One region of the Bacillus sp. SIMBA_154 genome, then DNA from elsewhere that is predicted to be linked to it. Evidence: predicted binding sites of a transcription regulator. Region 1 holds the regulator's gene; each other region holds the start of a gene.
The links. Region 1 encodes Rex, which represses fermentation and respiration genes when NADH is low (regulators of the CRP and FNR family bind a similar motif). Its sites were predicted from a motif close to TTGTGAAATATTTCACAA; they were not measured.
Positions count from the first base shown of each region.

Region 1 (3,164 bases):
TCAATTACAGAAAAAAGAAGTCGCTGGTCTTTACAGAACGAGATTCATCGATGCACAGCACCTTTTAACAGGTCAATGTGAAAGGATTCAGGTAGAGGGCTTTGAGATTGATGCAGCCGGAGAACGGCGTGAGGAAAGCAGAGAAGTAGATGTACACGACTTTGTCCCTCATGAGCCCGGTTATTATCAGCGCCTCTTTCACGCCATCAATCAATTTCGATCACAATATAAAAAGCATCGTGATCACCATTTGGATCACGATGCTTTTTTATGAGACATAATGACTTTCTTTCTCCTCTGTTTGCTGCATTTTGCGATAGGTCACTCTTGAAATGACAATACTCACTTCATACAAAACGAGCATTGGCAAGGTAACCATGAGGTGAGAAACAAGCTCTGGCGGTGTAATGAGTGCGGCAATGACAAGGAGGACAAAATAGGCATACTTCCGTATTTTTGATAAAAACATCGGTGTGATGATGCCAAGTCTTGTGAGAAACATCAACACAACGGGCATCTGAAACAAAAAGCCAAATGGAAGTGTTAACTGCATCAGAAATGTAAAATACTCATGAATCCCAATCACTTGCTCTACATTTAAATCATTCGACATCCGCATCAGAAAATCGACGACAAAGGGAAACAAAATAAAATAAGAGAAAGCCACACCGCTCAAAAATAAAAGCAGTGCAATCGGAATGTAAGCAAGTGTCACCTTTCTTTCTTTTTCATATAAACCAGGGCTCACAAACGCCCATAGCTGATATAAAATCACGGGACACGTCAAAACCAAAGCAATGACAAATGCGAACTGCATAAACACGTACAGTGGATCTGTGAGCTTAAATGCGTTTAATGTCAGTGTTGCCGCTTCATCGGTATTTTGCAAATACACAATGACCGGCTTAGCGAGAAAAAAACCTGCCGCCATAAAGGCAACAAAAAACATCGCAATGATCACTAAACGTTTTCGCAGTTCCACAATATGCTCCATAAGCGGCATATCTTTGACATTCATGAAGCTCATCCTATTCTACTGATCTTCTTTTTTCTTTTTTTCTTCCTGATCATCAGCTAAACCTTTTGTGGCATTTTTAAATTCACGTAATGTATCTCCTGCTGCTCTTCCTAATTGAGGAAGCTTTTTCGGCCCAAAAATAATGAGCGCAACAATCGCAATCAGAACCAAACTTCCAGGACCGATCGGACCCATTTGCTCCACCCCCTTTACCCCTTTTCATCAGTCCTCCTGCGTAACAGAGTAATGCTTTAAGAAATACACAAGAGACTGAAGTTCAACCGCCAAATCTATATGATGAATTCGAATGTGTTCCGGCACATTCAATCGAGCCGGCGTAAAGTTAAGGATTCCTTTGATGCCAAGGGCAATCAAACGATCTGTAATGGATTGAGCTGCTACGGCAGGTACTGTCAAAATCGCAACAGGAATATCTCCAACCTCTTGAACATGCTCTTCAAGCTTATCCAAATCATAGACAGGCACGCCGCCTATCTCACTTCCTATTTTACTCTCATTGACGTCAAAAGCCATTGAAATTTTTGTATTATTATTTTTTATGAAATTATAGTGTAAAAAAGCAGTCCCTAAATTCCCGACACCGATGAGCATAACATTGGTCATTTCATCTTGGTCAAGGGTCTTTCTGAAGAAGGTCAAGAGGTAATCGACATTATAGCCATACCCTTTCTTCCCTAGTGCACCAAAATACGAAAAATCTCGGCGAATGGTGGCAGAATCCACTTTGACTGCATCACTAAGCTCTGCCGATGACACCCTTTGTTTTCCTGATGCATGCAGATTTTTTAAAAAACGGTAGTAAAGCGGCAAACGTTTGGCTGTCGCTTGTGGAATTTTTGACTGGTCTATATTCATATAAGGTCCTCCAACTTAAATATCAGATGCTCTGTGAAAATCACCGTTTTTCCCGCCTGTCTTTTCAACTAGATAGGTAGGACCGATGATCATGCCTTTATCAATCGCTTTGCACATGTCGTAAACGGTCAGTGCACATACTGAAGCAGAAGTGAGCGCTTCCATCTCAACACCCGTACTTCCTTTTGTTTTGACCTGTACTTGTATGTTCAGAATGTGCGCATTTCCGTCATCCTCCCAATCAAAGGAGATATCCACGCCTTTTAGTACAAGCGGATGACACATTGGAATGATGTTGGACGTTTGCTTTGCTGCCATGATGCCAGCAACCTGTGCGACAGACAGCACATCCCCTTTTCCAATTTCACGTTGTTGTATTTTATGAAATACTTCTTTTATCATACGAACGCTTGAAGCAGCAACGGCGGTTCTCACTGTAGACGATTTGTTACTAATGTCGACCATCTTTGCTCTTCCTTGTTCGTTAAAGTGGCTAAATTGACTCATCTTTCAACGCTCCCTCACTCAAATCATACACTATTTTTTCCTATCTGTCTTTCATTTGACCATTGCGATTGTATGTAAGATTTGCCGGTTTACTGCTGATAAGCTACACTTAACATATTATAGCAGAGGTGAAGTTACATGATGATTCTACAAGTGAATCAGCTGTCCAAATCGTTTGGCGCTGATACCGTTTTAACGAATATAAAATTGGAAGTCAAAGCAAAGGATCGTATTGCCATTGTTGGTCGTAACGGCGCAGGCAAATCCACGCTTTTAAAAATTATTGCCGGTCAAATGTCTTACGAGCAAGGTGAGATCATCAAACCGAAAGACCTATCAATCGGCTATTTAGCACAGCACACCGATGTGACGTCTACACGTACGTTAAAAGACGAATTATTATCGGTTTTTGATCATTTAAAAGAAATGGAACAAGAGATGAGAACCATTGAGGAAAAAATGGCTTCTTCCACAGGTTCAGAGCTGGATTCCCTGATGAAAACCTATGACAGGCTGCAGCAGGAATTTAAGGATCAAGGCGGCTATCAATATGAAGCAGATGTCCGCTCCATTCTTCATGGGCTCGGATTTAGTCATTTTGAAGATGACTCAACCGTCCAATCCTTAAGCGGCGGTCAGAAAACCCGTCTAGCGCTTGGAAAGCTATTATTAATGAAACCAGAACTCTTAATTCTGGACGAGCCGACCAACCATTTAGATATTGATACCTTATCATGGCTTGAGCAGTATTTGCAAAATTATA
Region 1 is NZ_JAWJBV010000005.1:198,714-201,877, forward strand. It holds gene R0K30_RS10380 (hypothetical protein) at 1-274, shown strand, start outside; gene tatC (twin-arginine translocase subunit TatC) at 269-1,018, opposite strand; gene R0K30_RS10390 (twin-arginine translocase TatA/TatE family subunit) at 1,034-1,213, opposite strand; gene R0K30_RS10395 (redox-sensing transcriptional repressor Rex) at 1,241-1,894, opposite strand; gene moaC (cyclic pyranopterin monophosphate synthase MoaC) at 1,910-2,401, opposite strand; gene R0K30_RS10405 (ABC-F family ATP-binding cassette domain-containing protein) at 2,540-3,164, shown strand, end outside.

Region 2 (3,164 bases), on a different contig from region 1:
AGCAATTTTATAGAGCCATACGGCCATGATGACGATATATCCAATCGGCCACAGCCCATTAGATATACCGAGCAGCACAGCAGATAGTGCCTTTTCAACTGGCATATGAAAGAAGAAAACAGCTGTTATAAAACTGACGATTAAGGTAAAACAAGCGGCTAAAACACCTTTTAACTTAAATACGGTTAATGCAAATAGAAAAAATAAAATTGGAAGCATTGCCACCAATGCACTTACGAACTCATTACCAAACGGATCATATATTTGCTGCCACATAGTGATTCATCCTTTTCTGCTCAGATAGATTGTCTTTGATTGATTAAAAATGAGGAGCCAAAATCTCTTTTAGCACATTCACACTGTGTGCGAACTTTTCTTTTTCCGTCTCGTCCAGTGCAAGCTCCATAATTTCTGTTGCACCATTTCGGTTCACAAGGGCAGGTACACCAATGTAGACATCTTCTGCTTCGTACTCTCCATCTAAATAAGTGCTGACAGTCAAAATGCTGTTTTCATTGTGCAAGATCGCTCTTGTGATGCGGGCTAAACTCATCGCTACGCCGTAGTAAGTGGCACCTTTTTTCTCAATAATTTGGTATGCGGCGTGACGGACATTTTCCATGATTTCATCTAAGTCTTCTTGTTTGTATTGATCATTTCTCTTCATTAATTCTGTAATCGGTACACTCCCGATATTCGCATGACTCCAAACAGCAAGCTCTGTATCACCATGCTCTCCAATGATGTACGCATGCACGTTGTGTGCCGCTGCTTCAAAATACTCACTGAGCATGTATCTAAATCTTGCGGTATCAAGAGTGGTCCCACTACCAATCACTCGTTCTTTTGGAAGTCCACTGAATTTCCAAGTGGCATATGTCAAAATATCAACAGGGTTTGTGGCAACTAAGAAAATGCCATCGAATCCGCTTTTCATCACATTGTCTACAATGCCTTTAAAGATATTTAAATTTTTCTCAACAAGGTCAAGTCTCGTTTCACCTGGCTTTTGGTTCACTCCAGCACAGATACACACAATATCTGCATCCTTACAATCCTCATAATCTCCATACCACGTATTCACAGGATGCGGGGCAAATGCTTTCCCGTGGTTTAAATCCATTACGTCACCCATTGCTTTGTCTTGATTCAGATCAATCACAACCAATTCATCTGTGATCGCTTGATTTATTAATGTAAAGGCATAACTACTGCCGACGAAACCTGCTCCAATAAGTGCTACTTTGTTTACTTTTTCGTTTGTCATGTTTCCTCATCCTCCTGAGTAAAACTAGGTTGTTTTATTTGTGAAGTATTTCACATACTTATTGTGCAACATTTCACAAACTTTTGCAAGGGGGTTACTCAAAAAAATATGTAGCGAATTTGTGAACACACTTATTGTGCTTTGAAACCGCTGTTTCCATACATATTTCCACAAAAAAAAACTGCCAAACTCTCTTCAGCAGCTTCATACATGTTTAATAAGGTCCCCAGTTGATCATCACTCCGATACAAATAAACACAAGACCGATGACAAACCAAATGAGCGCAAGCGGCACCATAAAACGCAGCCACTTCACATAAGGAATACCACTTGCAGCAAGCACAGCCATCAACACACCTGAAGTAGGATTGACACAGTTGACTACTCCTTCGCCGAGCATGACAGCTTCTACAGCTACCTGTCTCGTGATGCCCATTAAATCAGCCAGCGGTGCAAGAATCGGAATAAAGACAACAGCTTCTCCTGACCCTGATGAAATCAAAAAGTGAAGAAGCGCACTCGCCATATACATCCCGATCGCACCAGCAATTGGACTAAATCCTGTCAGCATACTCGCCAAGCCATTGACCACTGTATCAAGCAATTTACCGTTTTCTAGAATAACTGAAATGCAGCGCGCCATCCCGACAATAAGTGCGCCGTATACAAGGCTTTGACAGCCGACAATAAACGTTTTCGCAATATCATTGGCTGCTAATCCGCCAAGCAGTCCAGCAGCGATCGCCATAAAAATAAACACACCCGCCATTTCCTTATCGGTCCAGCCAAACTGAAGCGCGCCATATAAAAAGCCCCCAAGTGACAAACCACACACCGCTAAAATCAGCTTATGTCTGCTGGTAAAGGCAGGCTTGTCCACTGATTCCGCTTCAGCTCCTCCAAGCCCCTTAGCAGGAAACCATTGATCGCCAAGAAGGCTTCCCTTTTCTTTATTCTTCAGGCGCCTTGTATATAAGTAGATGTACACAATACTAGAAATCAGAAAGCAAAGATAAATAATGACACGAAGACCAATTCCAGAAAAGATTGGCAGCTCTGCAATCGTTTGAGATAAACCTAGTGGAGATGGTGATAAAATCGTTGCGTTAAAGCCGGCATAACAGCCGATGTAAATGACCGCCGCCCCCGCCACAGCGTCCCACTTCAAAGATCGTGCCACAATGATGCCGATAGGAATAAAGCCAATGACAGAGTTCACGACAATTCCGGTCGTCCCAAGCACAGAAAATAAGCCACCGACAATACAAATGAACAGTAACTGCTTTGTTTGAAACCGTCTGATGACATGGTGAATCATCCCGTTAATTGCACCTGTCCGTTCCAAGATCGCAATGGTTCCGCCAGTAAATAAAATCAGAAAAATAATAGAAGATGACCCCACCATTCCTTCTTGAATGGCTGTGAAAAAGCCAACCGCACTCACTGGTGATTGATCAATGCGATGATAGCTGCCAGGAACGGCTGTTGTGATATCTCCTGATGTTTTTCGGTCAAATTCACCTGCTGGTACAAAATACGTTGCAATAGTACAAATCAGTGCAATCATAATAAGAGCACATACGCATCCGGCATTTGAAGTTTTCGTTTTTGCTTCTTAGGTGCTGATACTGTCGCTGTTTTCATCTCATAACCCCTTTGTCCCGATCAGAATTTCACTTAATTTTCTGAATAATCAAATGATGTGTTATATTATAAACATCGATGATATTTAAGATCAATATTATTTCACTAAAAGAATGTTTTGGCAGATTATCTGTCAGCAAGGAGGCTTCTCATGACAACTTTGACAAACGAAATGAAACAAACCGTGACAGACATCTTTGAGCACCTGCATGCCCATCCAGAAATAAGCTGGGAAGAAACGAATACGACCGCT
Region 2 is NZ_JAWJBV010000004.1:41,475-44,638, reverse strand. It holds gene R0K30_RS08785 (L-lactate permease) at 1-276, opposite strand, end outside; gene R0K30_RS08780 (L-lactate dehydrogenase) at 320-1,267, opposite strand; partial or broken gene R0K30_RS08775 (YfcC family protein) at 1,482-2,911, opposite strand; gene R0K30_RS08770 (M20 peptidase aminoacylase family protein) at 3,063-3,164, shown strand, end outside.
Region 2: the regulator Rex is predicted to act here: its motif matches at 1,306-1,323, upstream of R0K30_RS08780 (L-lactate dehydrogenase).

Region 3 (3,164 bases), on a different contig from region 1:
TGAGCGGGTGCAGGCTGTTCTGCCTTTTTTATCAGGTGGATTAAACGGGCGGAGCTGGCATCATCTTAGCTTTGTGTCGCCATATGCGCTGGCTGGGTTGTGTCTTTGTTTTTTTGCAATCAAGCCGGCAAATCTTCTCCTGCTTGGCGATGAATCGGCTCAGCTATTGGGCCTGAGAGTAGAGAGAACCCGGTTTTTCTTAATTGCGCTGGCGGCGCTTTTAGCTGGTGCGGCTGTAAGCGTGAGCGGTTTAATTGGGTTTGTCGGGCTTGTCGTTCCTCATTTTATCCGTCTTTTAATTGGAGATGATTACCGGTATCTGCTGCCGATTTCGATGCTGGGCGGGGGCGTACTTGTGGTTTTTGCAGATACAGCGGCACGGGTCTGGTTTACACCGGTTGAATTGCCTGTCGGTATATTGCTAGCCTGCATCGGTGCACCTTTCTTCCTCTATTTATTAAAAAAGAAAGGGAGGGGTTAAGTTGGATGTGATTGCAATGGATGACGTGAGTCTCAGTCAAGGGGGCTTTCGGCTGTCGTCAATCTCAGCCGCTGTTCCTAAGGGAAGTGTGACCGGAATCATTGGACCAAATGGGTCAGGGAAGTCGACTTTTATCAAAGCGGCCGCACGCCTCACGTCGATAGAAAGCGGCATGATTTACATTCACGATATACCGCAAAAAGAGATGACGGCGCAGGAAATTGCAAAGGAGATCGCTGTTCTCATGCAGACGAGAACGGCCATCCCATCGATGACAGTGCGTGAGCTGATCGCACTTGGACGGAGTCCGCATCGTTCGATCTGGAAAAAGAGCTCGAAGACAGATCATGAAGCGATTGAGTGGGCGCTTGATGTGACGAACAGCCGCGGCAATGAAAACAGGATGCTGCATACATTGTCAGGTGGAGAAAGGCAAAAGGCGTATATTGCGATGGCGCTTGCTCAGAAAACAGAGACCATTATTCTGGATGAACCCACAACTTATTTAGATATTGCACATCAGCTTGAATTATTAGAGCTGCTTAAACAGCTGAATCAGACGCATGGAATCACCATTTTAATGGTTCTTCATGACCTGCAGCAGGCAGCAAAGTATTGTGACCGCCTCATTGCGATGAAGCGTGGTCACGTGCATCAAATAGGGGCACCAACAGAAGTATTAACAGAAGACTTTTTCAAAGAGGTCTTTGGGATTCAGGCAGAGGTTCACTTGAACGGAGAGCATCCGCTCATCATCCCAATCGCTTCGATCCAACAACAAAAGGGAGATGAAAAGAACATGATCATTGTAAACAACCAAGTAAGAGTAGAAAAAGGCAGTGCCGACCATCTCGTCAAACGATTTAACAAGCAGGGACAAGTAGAATTCATGGAAGGGTTTTTAGGCATGGAAGTATGGGTCACACAGCAGACAACAGATTATGATGAAGTGACCATTCATACCCGCTGGAACCGTAAGGAGGACTTTGTGAACTGGACAAAATCTCAGGCGTTTGGTGATACGCACGCTCATGGAAAAGCGAAACCTGAAGGACTATTAAAAAACAAAATTACGTACTATGAAGTACAAGTGACAAGACCAGCTTTACAGAAAAAAGCCTAAATGTCATTACAGCGCTGCCGCCGAGGTGCAGCGCTATTTTTTTTGCAGATTTTTTCTTTCCGTCACATAATTTTGACAAAGTATTCAAACAACTGACACAATACCACCCAATTTTTAGGTAAAATTTACTTTATTTTTGAAGCGTATGGGTGTAAAGTACAGGTATAAATAACTAACCGAATGAAATTCAAGAGTAAATTTTCACCGAGTGAACCGTTTCAAACAGGCTATTAATTGTGAACCATTGAACAAGTAGTGAAATTTTTGTGAAATGGTGAGCATAAAGATCTCGAATCATTCGGCATGTGAAAGTAAGGGAGGATGTAAGGCTGTGAGTGAGCTGTTTTTAGCAAGATTTCAATTTGCTTCAACGACATTATTTCATTTTATTTTTGTTCCTATGTCTATAGGTTTGGTGTTTATCGTCGCATTGATGCAGACCCTTTATGTAGTGAAGAAAAAAGACATCTACAAAAAGATGGCGAAGTTTTGGGGTCACCTTTTCTTAATTAACTTTGCAGTAGGTGTGGTGACAGGGATTCTGCAGGAATTCCAGTTTGGGATGAACTGGTCTGACTATTCAAGGTTTGTTGGTGATGTCTTTGGTGCACCGCTTGCCATTGAGGCACTGTTGGCCTTTTTCCTTGAATCTACATTTATTGGACTTTGGATTTTCGGCTGGGATCGTCTGCCGAAGAAAATTCATTTATTGTGTATTTGGCTTGTTTCCCTTGGTACGATCTTTTCGGCGTTTTGGATTTTACTAGCTAACTCATTTATGCAGGAGCCAGTTGGATTTGTCATTAAAAATGGCCGTGCAGAAATGAATGATTTTGGCGCTCTTGTCACGAATCCGCAGCTCTGGGTAGAGTTCCCGCACGTTCTGTTCGGTGCGCTGGCAACAGGTGCTTTCTTTATTGCAGGTGTTAGTGCCTATAAAATGATCAAAAAACAAGAAATCGCCTTTTTCAAAAAATCATTCCAGATTGCCATGGTACTCGCTTTAATTTCTGGCTTAGGTGTGGCGTTCTCTGGACATGACCAAGCAAAGCATTTAATGAAATCACAGCCGATGAAGATGGCAGCAAGTGAAGCCCTTTGGAAGGATAGTGGAGATCCAGCGGCTTGGACACTATTTGCCAACATTGACACAGATAAAAAAGAAAACTCTGCAGAAATCAACATTCCGTTTGCTTTAAGTTATTTGGCTTATTCGAAGTTCAGTGGAGATGTTCCAGGTATGCTGACACTTCAAAAAGAATATGAAGCAAAGTTTGGCCCAGGAGACTACATTCCTCCAGTGAAAACAACGTTCTGGAGCTTTAGAATCATGGTCGGTGCGGGAATGCTTATGATTTTTGCTAGTATGATTGGCTTGTACTTGAGCTTTAGAAAGAAACTTGAATCAAACAAATGGTATTTACGCTTCATGGTTTGGATGATTGCGTTCCCGTTTATTGCAAACTCAGCCGGCTGGATCATGACCGAAATCGGGCGTCAGCCTTGGACCGTCTTTGGCATGATGACGACCGCTCAATCAATTTCACCAAACGTATCCTA
Region 3 is NZ_JAWJBV010000021.1:15,444-18,607, forward strand. It holds gene R0K30_RS19150 (FecCD family ABC transporter permease) at 1-481, shown strand, start outside; gene isdG (heme oxygenase) at 483-1,604, shown strand; gene R0K30_RS19160 (cytochrome ubiquinol oxidase subunit I) at 1,936-3,164, shown strand, end outside.
Region 3: the regulator Rex is predicted to act here: its motif matches at 1,839-1,856, upstream of R0K30_RS19160 (cytochrome ubiquinol oxidase subunit I).